Regions from separate parts of the Streptomyces sp. NPDC091387 genome, predicted to be linked through region 1. Evidence: riboswitches for the same ligand, from Rfam matches in the RefSeq annotation. Region 1 holds a riboswitch; each other region holds the start of a gene.
The links. Region 1 has a riboswitch for cobalamin ahead of ACIQM0_RS37570 (CbtB-domain containing protein). Riboswitches for the same ligand answer to the same signal wherever they lie in the genome.
Positions count from the first base shown of each region.

Region 1 (2,806 bases):
TACGTTCATCAGCTGGCCGGCTCCGGTGCGAGCGGCCTGCCGCAGCGCAGGTTCCACCGCCCCGACCTGCCGCTGAGCTCCGTGACCGTCAGCGGGACCACGTCGAGGCGCCAGAAGGCCTGCGGCGGGAGATCCAGTGCACGGACTGCCGCGGCGCGGATCACGGCAGGCTCGGCCACCCCCAGCACCCGGCCGCCGTCACTGCCGTCGGGGGAGTCGAGTGCGTCGAGCCACGCGCCCACTCGGGCGCACAGCTCCAGCAGCGACTCGCCCCCGTGCGGAGCGGCTGACGGATCCGCCAGCCAGGCCGCCACCCCCTCCGGCTCCCGCGCACTCACCTCGGAGAGCCGTGCGCCGGACCAGCGGCCCATCTCCCAGTCCCGGAGCGCGTGTTCGACGCCGGCCCGGAGGCCGAGCGCGTCCGCGGTGCCGGCGCAGCGCAGTGACGGACCCCGCAGACACCGGTCCGCGGCCGGCACCGCGTCCGCGGCTGCTCCGGCCTGCCGGAGCCCGGAGTCGTCAAGCGGTGCGTCACCGGCGAACCGGGCCTCGCGCAGCGCGGCGTTCATCGCCGGTGAGATCAACATCACCCGTACCGTCACTACCGCTCTCAACTCCCTGAACTGTGGCCACTTGGCCAAGCACACCATGACATCCGGGCCCTCGGTGCCGCGGACGGCACCATGGCGGCGCCCACGTCCAGGCGGTATGGTCGCGACGACATGACGAGGGTGTGACGGAAGTCCGGTGAGAATCCGGCACGGTCGCGCCACTGTGAACCCGTACCTGTGCGGGAAGTCAGACCCAGCACCTTCGTCTCAGGCACCACGATCGGGACGCGTGTTCCCTCAGGAGGTTCTGCCATGGCACAGACTGCTGCCCCCGCCACCGGCGCACCCGCCATCACCCCCATCTCGCTCAAGGCCATCGCCCCGTGGGCGGTCTTCTTCGGCATCGTCATGCTGATCCTGCTGTACTTCGTCGGCGCCGAACAGGGCGCCACCTCCGTCATCTCGGGTGCGGGCGTGCACGAGTGGGTCCACGACGGCCGTCACCTGCTCGGTTTCCCCTGCCACTGACCCACCGGGCTGATCCAGGGGAATCCCTCATGAACTCCATATCTGTCAGAGCCATCCTGGTCCGCGGCATGCTCGCGGGCCTCATCGCGGGCGCGCTCGCGATGATCGTCGCCTACTGCCTCGGCGAGTCCCGCGTGGACGCGGCCATCGCCCTCGAGGAGGCGCACAGCCACGAGCACGGCGGCGAGGAACTCGTCAGCCGCACCCTGCAGTCCACCGCGGGCCTCGCCACCGGTGTACTCGTCTTCGGGGTGGCCATCGGCGGCATCGCCGCACTCGTCTTCTGCTACGCGCTCGGCCGGATGGGCCGGTTCGGCCCGCGGGCCACGGCGGCGCTGATCGCGGCAGCGGCCCTGCTGACCGTGTACGTCGTGCCGTTCCTGAAGTACCCGGCCAATCCGCCGGCCGTCGGCAACCCCGACACCATCGGCAAACGCACCGGGCTGTTCTTCCTGATGGTCGCCCTCAGCGTGTTGCTGGCCGTCGCCGCGGTCATCCTCGGCAGGCGGCTGGCCCCCCGCCTGGGTGCCTGGAACGCGACGATCGCCGCAGCGGCCGGCTATGTGCTGCTGATCGGTCTCGCGTACGCCTTCCTGCCCGCGTTCAACGAGGTGGGAAGGGACTTCCCGGCCACCCTGCTGTGGCAGTTCAGGCTGGCCACGCTCGCGGTTCAGTTCACGCTCTGGACCACCTTCGGGCTGGTCTTCGGCTACCTCACCGAACGGCTGCTCGTGCCAAGGGCCGAGGCGGCCGAGGCCGGAAGCGGAACGGCGAAGCGAGCCGTCACCGCCGCAGGCTGACCGACGCGAACGCGCGGCCACGGACACGCGGTCCGGGCCGGAGCACGGCGGAACCCGCAGGGCGAATCCCTGCGGGTTCCGCCGTGCTCCGGCCCCGGCTCACTCCTGGGCGGGCCCGTTCCAGTCCACCCGGTAGTGCTTCAGTTGGGAGTCCTGCTTCACGAGGCGCATGCCCGCGGCGGTCATGACGCGCTGGGACGCGATGTTGTCGAGGTCGGAGTCCCCGTGCACGCAGGCGACGCCCCGGGCACGGGCGAACCGCAGCAGCGCGCGGAGCGCCTCGGAGGCGTACCCCATACCCCGGACCGACGGCACGAGTCCATAACCGATCACGACGTGCCCGTCCTCGTCGGGTACTCCGTGGAACCCCAGCCCTCCGATCACCGGCCCGTCCTCGCCGAGCCGTATCTCGTACGAGCCGAACGGGCTCGGATCCCCGGTGTCCGCACAGGTGTTGAGCAAGCGCGTGGCCGCCGCCCGCTCGCCGGGCGAGGGGTACCCGGCCGCCCAGCGGACGCCGTCCGGCGGCCGGCCCGCCACCACGTGCTCGGCGTCAAAGATGCTCATCGGACGGAGCAGGAGGCGCGGGGTGCTGAGGACGGTCATGGTTCAGGTGACTATCACGCGGTACAGGCGGGCCGCATCCGGATATCCTCCGGCCGAGGCCCGCCCGTACCGAACGTTTCGCATGTCTCCGGTGATCCCCGGGGGACCTGCGGCTACTCGCCGCCGGCCGGGGTGAAGTCCCCGGACAGTGCGGCGGCCACCCGCAGGTGCGTGGCCGCCTCCGTCGGGTGCCCCTGCCGCTCCAGCGTGCGGCCGAGCATCAGCCGTGCGTAGTACTCGACGGGATCGAGCTCCAGCACCGCGCGCAGCTCCGTCTCGGCCCGGCCCAGCCGCGCCGAGTGGTAGTAGGCCCTCGCCAGC
Region 1 is NZ_JBIVTZ010000032.1:488-3,293, forward strand. Features, by position in the region: gene ACIQM0_RS37565 (histidine phosphatase family protein) at 9-587, opposite strand; adenosylcobalamin (AdoCbl) riboswitch at 725-818, shown strand; gene ACIQM0_RS37570 (CbtB-domain containing protein) at 864-1,079, shown strand; gene ACIQM0_RS37575 (CbtA family protein) at 1,109-1,879, shown strand; gene ACIQM0_RS37580 (GNAT family N-acetyltransferase) at 1,979-2,485, opposite strand; gene ACIQM0_RS37585 (tetratricopeptide repeat protein) at 2,599-2,806, opposite strand, start outside.

Region 2 (2,806 bases), on a different contig from region 1:
GTTCCTGGCCACCAAGCTGACGTACCGGATCGGCGGGAAGATCCGTAACGGCGCCCAGGAGAAGGCGACCGCCAAGGGCTACCGCGCCGGGCAGATCGCCTCCGCCGGGCTGGTCTCCCTCGCCCACGGCACCAACGACGCACAGAAGACCATGGGCATCATCACGCTCGCCCTGGTCACCGGCGGGGTGCTCTCCCCCGGTTCGAACCCGCCGGTCTGGGTCATCGTCAGCGCCGGTCTGGCCATCGCGCTCGGCACCTACCTGGGCGGCTGGCGCATCATCCGCACCATGGGCAGCGGCCTCACCGAGCTCAGGCCGCCCCAGGGCTTCGCCGCCCAGACCAGTGCGGCGACGGTCATCCTGGCCTCCTCGCACCTCGGCTTCTCCCTCTCCACCACCCAGTCCTGCTCCGGCGCCGTGATGGGCGCGGGCCTCGGCCGCCGGGGCGGTGTGGTCCGCTGGTCCACCGCCACCCGGATGTTCGTCGCCTGGGGTCTGACCCTGCCGGCCGCCGGTCTGGTCGGCGCGGGGGCGGAGTTCCTCACCCAGCAGGGCACCTGGGGCGTCGTGCTCGTCGCCGTGCTGCTGGTCGCGGGCTCCGGAGCGATCTGGGTCCTGTCGCGCCGCAAGCCGGTCGGCCAGGACGACGTCGCACCCGGCGGCCGGAACGGCACTGCCGGGGACGCCGAACCCGCGGGCGTCGTCACCGCCGCCATAGCGGCCGTCAGCCCGCCGCCCACCGCGGCCCAGGCGCAGCAGGACCTCAAGACCACCATCCCGGCCCCGGCCGGACCCGTAGCCGACCCGGCGCGACCCGCCACGGTGTAAGGACACATCCCCATGAACATCGACTGGGCAGCCCTCGGCACCGTCTTCGGTGTCTCTCTCGTCGCCACCGTCGCCCTGGTGGGCCTCTTCACGCTGGGCATCGTCGGCCTCTCCAGGCAGCCGGAACCGGCCGCGCAGGGCGGGCAGGCCGGCGGGTCCCTGATGCTGGCCCGCGCGGGCGCGTACGTCTGCTTCGGGCTGTGCGCGGCGGCCGTGGCCTACGGGATCTACATGATCGTCGCCTGACGGCCGGAGGGCCCCGCGGGGCCCTTCCCGCTCCTGCTCATCGGGCCGGACGCACCTCGTGTGCGTCCGGCCCGATGTGGGTCTCAGCACACTGCACCGTCGCAGGTCAACGGCAGGTTGACTGACGTTCGCGGAGCGTGGTGGACTGCCGGAGCCATTACGGCGACAGCAGAGGAAGCCGGTGCGAATCCGGCGCGGTCCCGCCACTGTCACCGGGGAGCAGTCCCCCACCACCGGAAGTCACGGTCCACGCCACGTGGACTGGAAGACCGGGGGAACTGCGGATCCGGGAGCCAGGAGACTCTCGTCGCCGGTCACGTCGAACCAGGGCGCGGACCCTGAGTGAGGACATATCGCCATGCCCGGCCGCCGTGCGTCCGTATCTGCGCCGCCCCTTCCACCCGTTGCCCGCACGAAGGTCCTTCGAGGCGTGACGGCCGGCTGAACCGTGCGTGCCGATCGCATCTTCGCGTACGGCGCCACGGCCGGTCTGATCGGCGATCTGCTGCTCGGTGATCCCCGCCGGGGACACCCGGTCGCCGCCTTCGGGCGGGCCGCGGCAGACGTCGAACGCCGTCTGTGGCGCGACCACCGCGGGTGGGGCGCACTGCACACCCTGGTCTGCGCCGGAGGCGCCGCGGGGGGTGCCGCGCTGGCCGCCCGCGCGCTGCGCCGCCGTCCCGCCGCGTCCGTGGCCCTGACCGCCGCCGCCACCTGGTCCGTCGTCGGCGGTACGTCGCTGGGGCGCGAGGCCCGGTCCATCGGGGACGCCCTGGCCGCCGGGGACCTCGCCCTGGCCCGTGAGCGGCTGCCCCACCTGTGCGGCCGCGACCCGCAGTCCCTGGACGGACCGCAGATCGCCCGCGCCGTGGTGGAGTCCGTCGCCGAGAACACCTCGGACGCCGTGGTCGGCGCCCTGGTCTGGGGTGCGCTGGGCGGGGTCCCCGGACTCGTCGGCTTCCGGGCCGCCAACACCCTCGACGCCATGGTCGGCCACAGGTCGCCCCGCTACCTGCGCTACGGCTGGGCCTCGGCCCGCCTCGACGACCTCGCGGGCTGGCCGGGCGCCCGGCTGACGGCGCTGCTCGCCGTGGCCGCGGGCGGACGGCCCCGGGGGGCGCTGCGGGCCTGGCGGGCGGATGCGGCCAAGCACCCGAGCCCCAACGCGGGCCCCGTGGAGGCCTCCTTCGCGGGCGCCCTCGGCGTCCGCCTGGGCGGCACCCTCGCCTACGGCGGCCGGGTCGAGCACCGCCCCGTGCTCAACGGGGAGACGGGCCGGGCCGTGGAGACCGAGGACATCGAACGCGCCGTACGGCTGTCGCGCCGGATCGGTGCGCTGGCCCTCGGCGTGAGCGTGGCGGCCCGCCTGGGCGCGGCCGCGGCCGCACGACGGATCGCCTCGACGCACGGCTCGGGGCCGCACGCCCCGGGTACGCGCACCTCAGGACGGAGACCGACATGAGCGGCGGGCTGCTGGTCGCCGGGACCACCTCGGACGCGGGCAAGAGCGTCGTCACGGCGGGCATCTGCCGCTGGCTGGTGCGCCGGGGCGTGAAGGTCGCGCCGTTCAAGGCGCAGAACATGTCCCTGAACTCCTTCGTCACCCGCGAGGGCGCCGAGATCGGCCGCGCCCAGGCCATGCAGGCCCAGGCGGCCCGGGTGGAGCCGACGGCGCTGATGAACCCGGTGCTGCTCAAGCCCGGCAGCGACCGCTCCAGCCAGGTCGTCCTG
Region 2 is NZ_JBIVTZ010000003.1:487,188-489,993, reverse strand. Features, by position in the region: gene ACIQM0_RS09100 (anion permease) at 1-829, shown strand, start outside; gene ACIQM0_RS09095 (hypothetical protein) at 842-1,075, shown strand; cobalamin riboswitch at 1,246-1,379, shown strand; gene ACIQM0_RS09090 (cobalamin biosynthesis protein) at 1,524-2,537, shown strand; gene ACIQM0_RS09085 (cobyric acid synthase) at 2,534-2,806, shown strand, end outside.
Region 2: linked by a shared signal. The riboswitch ahead of ACIQM0_RS09090 (cobalamin biosynthesis protein) and the one ahead of ACIQM0_RS37570 (CbtB-domain containing protein) in region 1 are both predicted to bind cobalamin.

Region 3 (2,806 bases), on a different contig from region 1:
GGATCCTGCTCACCATCCCGAACATGCCGGCCGCCGAGATCGCGATCGAGATGGGCGCCACGGGCCCGAGCCTGGCGCCCTGCACCGCCTGTTCGTCCGGGATCACCGCACTGTCCGTGGCCCGGGACCTGCTCGTCACCGGGCAGTGCGATCTGGCCATCGCGGGGGCCACCGAATCGACCCTCTTCCCGATCGCCATGACCGGATTCGCCAGATCCGGCGCGGCCGCCCACGCGGACGGGGACCTGTCCCGGCTCAGCCGGCCCTTCGCGGCCGACCGGGCCGGGCTCGTCATGGGGGAGGGCGCCGCCGTCATGGTGCTGGAGCGCGCGGCCGACGCCGAGGCCCGGGGCGCCGAGCCGCGCGCGCTGCTCGCGGGCACCGGCGCCACCACCGACGCCCACCACCCCACCAGCCCGCACCCCGACGGCCGGGTCGCCCAGGCCGCCGTCGAGGCCGCGCTGCGCGACGCTGGCTGGCAGGCCGCGGATGTCGAGCACATCAACGCCCACGGCACGGCCACACCGCGCAACGACGCGGCCGAGGCCGCCCTCATCGGCCGGGTCTTCCCGCACCGGCCGCCGGTCACCGCGCCCAAGGGCGTACTGGGCCACTGCATGGGCGCGGCCGGAGCGATCGAGGCGGGACTGACGATCCTCACCCTCCAGCGCGGAATCATCCCGCCGGTCGCCAACCTGGACGCGCCCGCGCCCGGGTTCGACATCGACTGCGTCACCAAGCAGCCGCTGGTGCTGCCGGTCCGGCGCGCCGTCAGCCACTCGTTCGGATTCGGTGGACACAACGCCGTGGTCGCGCTCCTGCGGCCCTAGCGACCGGGCCGGTGGAGGGGGCCGGTGGAGCGGGCCGGGACCCCGCCCGTTCTGTCGGCCGCACCGCCGCTGAGCTGCGTGGAAGCCCGTGGTAGCGTGCCTGGGCCAGTCGAACTCCACGTAGGGGTCAGGGAATCCGGTGCGAATCCGGAACTGACGCGCAGCGGTGAGGGGGACGGGCGGGGCCAACGGCCACTGGGAGACCCATGGGTTCCCGGGAAGGCGTCCCGACCGTACGAACCCGAGTCCGAAGACCTGCTGGCACCCGCGGTCCGGCACCGGGTCGCGGAACTCCGTACACCGGGCCCCGCGCATGGGCCCAGAGACGCCGAGGTACTCCGTGCCGCCCATAGCCGGCCACGCCCGCTCCGCCGCCCTGCTCACGGCCGGAATCGTCCTGCTGACCGCCTGCGGCGGTGGGGGTGACAGCTCCGCAGCCAAGCCCACCGGGGGCGAGGGCTATCCGGTGACCCTGAAGAACTGCGGGCGCACCGTCACCGTGGACGCCGCCCCGCGCCGGGCCGTCCCGGTCGACCAGGGGTCCACCGAGATCCTCCTCTCGCTCGGCCTCGCCGACCGGCTGGCCGCCACCGCCACCTGGACCGACCCGGTGATGAAGGGGCTGGAGAAGGCCAACGCCGGCGTCCCGAGGATCTCCGAGAACCGCCCCTCGTCGGAGAAGGTCCTGGACCAGGAGCCCGACTTCGTCAGCGCCTCCTTCGAGTCGACGCTCGCCAAGGGCGGCGTCGCTCCCCGGGAACAGTTCGAGAAGCTGGGCGTCCCCACCTACGTCTCGCCCGCCGACTGCACCGCCAAGGACAACAGCAAGGACGGCGACGGAGTCCGGACCGGAGCGCTGACCATGGACAGCGTCTACGGCGAAGTACGCGAGCTGGCGAAGGTGTTCGGGGTTCCGGAGCGGGGCGAGAAGCTCGTGGCGCAGCTGCGTGCCCGGGTACGGAAGGCCACCGACGGCATCGACGCCTCCGGCGCCACCCTGATGTACTGGTTCGCCAACGCCGAGTCCCCGTACCTGGCGGGCTGTTGCGGGGCGCCCGGCGTCATCACGCGCGAGCTCGGCGCGAAGAACGTCTTCGACGACACCCATGAGGAATGGCCGCAGATCAACTGGGAGACGGTCGCCGACCGCAACCCGGACGTGCTGGTCATCGGCGATCTGACCCGCAAGTCGGAGACCGCGGAGAGCGCCTCGCGGAAGATCGCGTTCCTGGAGTCCAACCCCGCCACGAAGAACATGGACGCCGTACGGCACAAGCGCTACGTGCTGCTCAGCGGCCAGGCCATGAACCCGTCGATCCGTACGGTCGAGGGCGTGGAGCGCGTCGCCGCCGGGCTGCGTACCTTCGGGCTCACGGGGTGACGGACACCGAACGGGCCGCGCAGGCGGGGGAGCGCGCACTCCCCGCTGCCGGTGAGCGCGGACGTCCCGGCACCAGGGGAACCAGAGGCATCCGCGGCATCCGCGGCGGACTCCTGTGGGCCGGTGGGTTCCTGCTGCTCGTCCTGTCCGTCGCGGTGGCCGTCACCATCGGCCCGGCCAGGATCTCCGTCGGCGACGTCCGGGACACGGTCGCCGCCCACCTCGGGCTCGGGGAGTCGCCGCTCAGCCCGATCCGCGACGGCATCATCTGGAACCTGCGGATGCCCAGGACCCTGCTCGCCGCCGTCTGCGGCGCCGGGCTCGCGGTCTGCGGCACCGTCATGCAGTCGCTGCTGCGCAACCCGCTCGCCGACCCGTTCGTCCTCGGCGTCTCCTCCGGGGCGTCGACCGGCGCGGTCGTGGTCGTCGTCCTCGGGGTCGGCGGGGGAGCGGTGTCCCTGTCGGCCGGCGCGTTCATCGGGGCGCTGTGCTCCTTCGCGCTGGTCCTGCTGCTCAGCCACACCCTCGGTGGCAGCACCGACCGGGTGGTCCTGTCCGGGGTCGCGGCCATGCAGCTGTTCTCCGCGCTCACCTC
Region 3 is NZ_JBIVTZ010000009.1:260,302-263,107, reverse strand. Features, by position in the region: gene ACIQM0_RS20515 (beta-ketoacyl-[acyl-carrier-protein] synthase family protein) at 1-830, shown strand, start outside; cobalamin riboswitch at 920-1,108, shown strand; gene ACIQM0_RS20510 (ABC transporter substrate-binding protein) at 1,144-2,211, shown strand; gene ACIQM0_RS20505 (FecCD family ABC transporter permease) at 2,208-2,806, shown strand, end outside.
Region 3: linked by a shared signal. The riboswitch ahead of ACIQM0_RS20510 (ABC transporter substrate-binding protein) and the one ahead of ACIQM0_RS37570 (CbtB-domain containing protein) in region 1 are both predicted to bind cobalamin.

Region 4 (2,806 bases), on a different contig from region 1:
TCACCCGGAACATCTACAAGGACTTCCTGAAGCCCGACGCGACCCCCGCGCAGGAGACCAGGGTCTCCAAGCTGGTGTCGCTGCTGGTGAAGGTCGGCGCGCTCGCCTTCGTCCTCACCATGGACAAGACGGTCGCGATCAACTTCCAGCTGCTCGGCGGGATCTGGATCCTCCAGACGATGCCGGCCCTGGTCGGCGGCCTGTTCACCCGGTGGTTCCACCGCTGGGCCCTCCTCGCGGGCTGGGCGGTCGGCATGATCTACGGGACCGCCGCCGCCTACGGAGTCGCCAGCCCCACCCAGGCGCACTTCGGCGGTTCCTCCAAGGAGATCCCCGGCATCGGCGAGATCGGCTACATCGGCCTGACGGCGTTCGTGCTGAACCTCGTGGTCACCGTCGTCCTCACCTTCGTCCTGAACGCCGTGAAGGCGCCTGCCGGGGTCGACGAGACCTCGCCCGACGACTACACCGCGGACGCGGGCGACCCGGGCGTGAAGACCGAGCTCCCGCCGGCCACGGCCGGGGCGCCGGGCGGTCACTGACCCGCCGCGCCACGGGCCGCCGCACCCCCCGCACCGGGGTGCGGCGGCCCGTTCGCGTGCCGGGCGCCGGGGCCCGGGAACTCCCTCGAACGGGCGCGCGGAGTGCGGCAGACTTCCGGGCATGGACATCACCATCAGGCCGGTCGCGCCCGCCGAGCACACGGTCCTCGGCGAGATCACCGCAGAGGCCTATCTCGGGGACGGGCTGCTGGACTTCGGCGCCGACGATCCCTATCTGGTGCAGCTGCGGGACGTCGCCCGGCGGGCCGCGGAGGCCGACGTGCTCGTCGCGGCGGACGCACGGGGACGGGTGCTCGGCGGGGTCACCTACGCGCCGCCGGGCAACCGCTGGGCCGATATCGCGGCGCCGGACGAGGCCGAGTTCCGGATGCTCGCGGTCTCCCGCGAGGCCCGCGGGGCCGGGGCGGGCGAGGCGCTCGTCCGGGCCTGCACCGACCGGGCACGGGCCACCGCGGGGGTCACCGGGATCGTCCTGTCGACGCAGCCGGCCATGCACGGGGCCCATAGGATCTACGGGCGCCTCGGCTTCGTCCGGACCCCGGAAAGGGACTGGTATCCGATCGAGGGGCTCTCGCTGCTGACGTACCGCCTGGAGTTCCCGGCGGACTCCTGATCGGTCACGCGACACAACATGTGGGGGCTGCCTCAACCGGCGGCCCCCACATGTATGCTCGTGCTCGCTGTCGCCGCAGGGAAATCCGGTGCGAATCCGGAACTGTCCCGCAACGGTGTATTCGGTGTGCTTTTGTGCACCCCCGAGTCCGAGGACCTGCCGACAGCGCGTCCGGCTCGACCGAACCGGACGCCCAGACGTCCGGGCCTCGTGGATGGGCCGGTGGACGCCGCACGGAGTGCTGCCCCGCCCAGGGCCCGGCTCCGCCCGGCTGCCCCCGTTCCTCCGCCGGCCCAGAGCCGAGCGAGGGAGAGCACCACGTGACCATCGCGCCAGCCGATCCGGTTTCAGCGGCCGAATCAACGGGAACCACGAGCGACGGACCGGGAACCGCGTTGCTGCGAACCCTCACCGCCCTCACCGCGGATCTGCCCGACACCGACCCCGGACGCGTCGCGGGCGCCGCACTGCGCGGCCGCAACGCCCGGTCGGACGAGGCCGAGCTGCGCTCGCTGGCCACCGAGGCCGCCGCGGGCCTGATCTCCGAGGACCCCGCCTACTCCCGGCTCGCCGCCCGCCTCCTCACCCGCTCCATCGCGGACGAGGCGGCCGGGCAGGGCGCGACGTCCTTCTCCGCGTCGGTCGCCGTCGGGCACCGCGAGGGCCTGATCGCGGACCGCACCGCCGAGTTCGTGACGCTCCACGCGGCCGCCCTCGACGCACTGGTGGAACAGGCCCTCGCCGACGGCGCCGACGACCGCTTCGGCTACTTCGGGCTGCGTACCCTGCACAGCCGCTACCTGCTGCGCCACCCGCTGACCCGCCAGGTCGTCGAGACCCCGCAGCACTTCATGCTGCGCGTCGCCGCCGGGCTCGCCGAGGACAACTCCGAGCGCGCCCTGGGCGAGGTCGCCGCGCTCTACCGGCTGATGAGCCGGCTGGACTACCTGCCCTCCTCCCCCACGCTCTTCAACTCCGGCACCCGGCACCCGCAGATGTCCTCCTGCTACCTGCTGGACTCGCCGCTGGACGAGCTGGACTCGATCTACGACCGCTACCACCAGGTGGCGCGGCTGTCCAAGCACGCGGGCGGCATCGGCCTCTCCTACTCCCGTATCCGTGCCCGCGGTTCACTGATCCGGGGCACCAACGGGCACTCCAACGGCATCGTCCCGTTCCTCAAGACGCTCGACGCCTCCGTCGCCGCGGTGAACCAGGGCGGCCGGCGCAAGGGCGCCGCCGCGGTCTACCTGGAGACCTGGCACGCGGACATCGAGGAGTTCCTGGAGCTGCGCGACAACACGGGTGAGGACCAGCGGCGCACGCACAACCTCAACCTGGCGCACTGGATCCCGGACGAGTTCATGCGCCGGGTCGACACGGACGGCACCTGGTCGCTGTTCTCCCCGGCCGACGTGCCCGAACTGGTCGACCTGTGGGGCGACGCGTTCGACGCCGCGTACCGGGCGGCCGAGGCCAAGGGACTGGCCCGCAAGACGATGCCGGCCCGTGAGCTGTACGGCCGGATGATGCGGACGCTCGCACAGACCGGCCAGGGCTGGATGACGTTCAAGGACGCCTCCAACCGGACCGCGAACCAGACCGCGGAGCCGGGCCGCGTCGTGCACTC
Region 4 is NZ_JBIVTZ010000002.1:307,743-310,548, reverse strand. Features, by position in the region: gene mctP (monocarboxylate uptake permease MctP) at 1-542, shown strand, start outside; gene ACIQM0_RS05695 (GNAT family N-acetyltransferase) at 664-1,176, shown strand; cobalamin riboswitch at 1,218-1,355, shown strand; gene ACIQM0_RS05690 (ribonucleoside-diphosphate reductase subunit alpha) at 1,497-2,806, shown strand, end outside.
Region 4: linked by a shared signal. The riboswitch ahead of ACIQM0_RS05690 (ribonucleoside-diphosphate reductase subunit alpha) and the one ahead of ACIQM0_RS37570 (CbtB-domain containing protein) in region 1 are both predicted to bind cobalamin.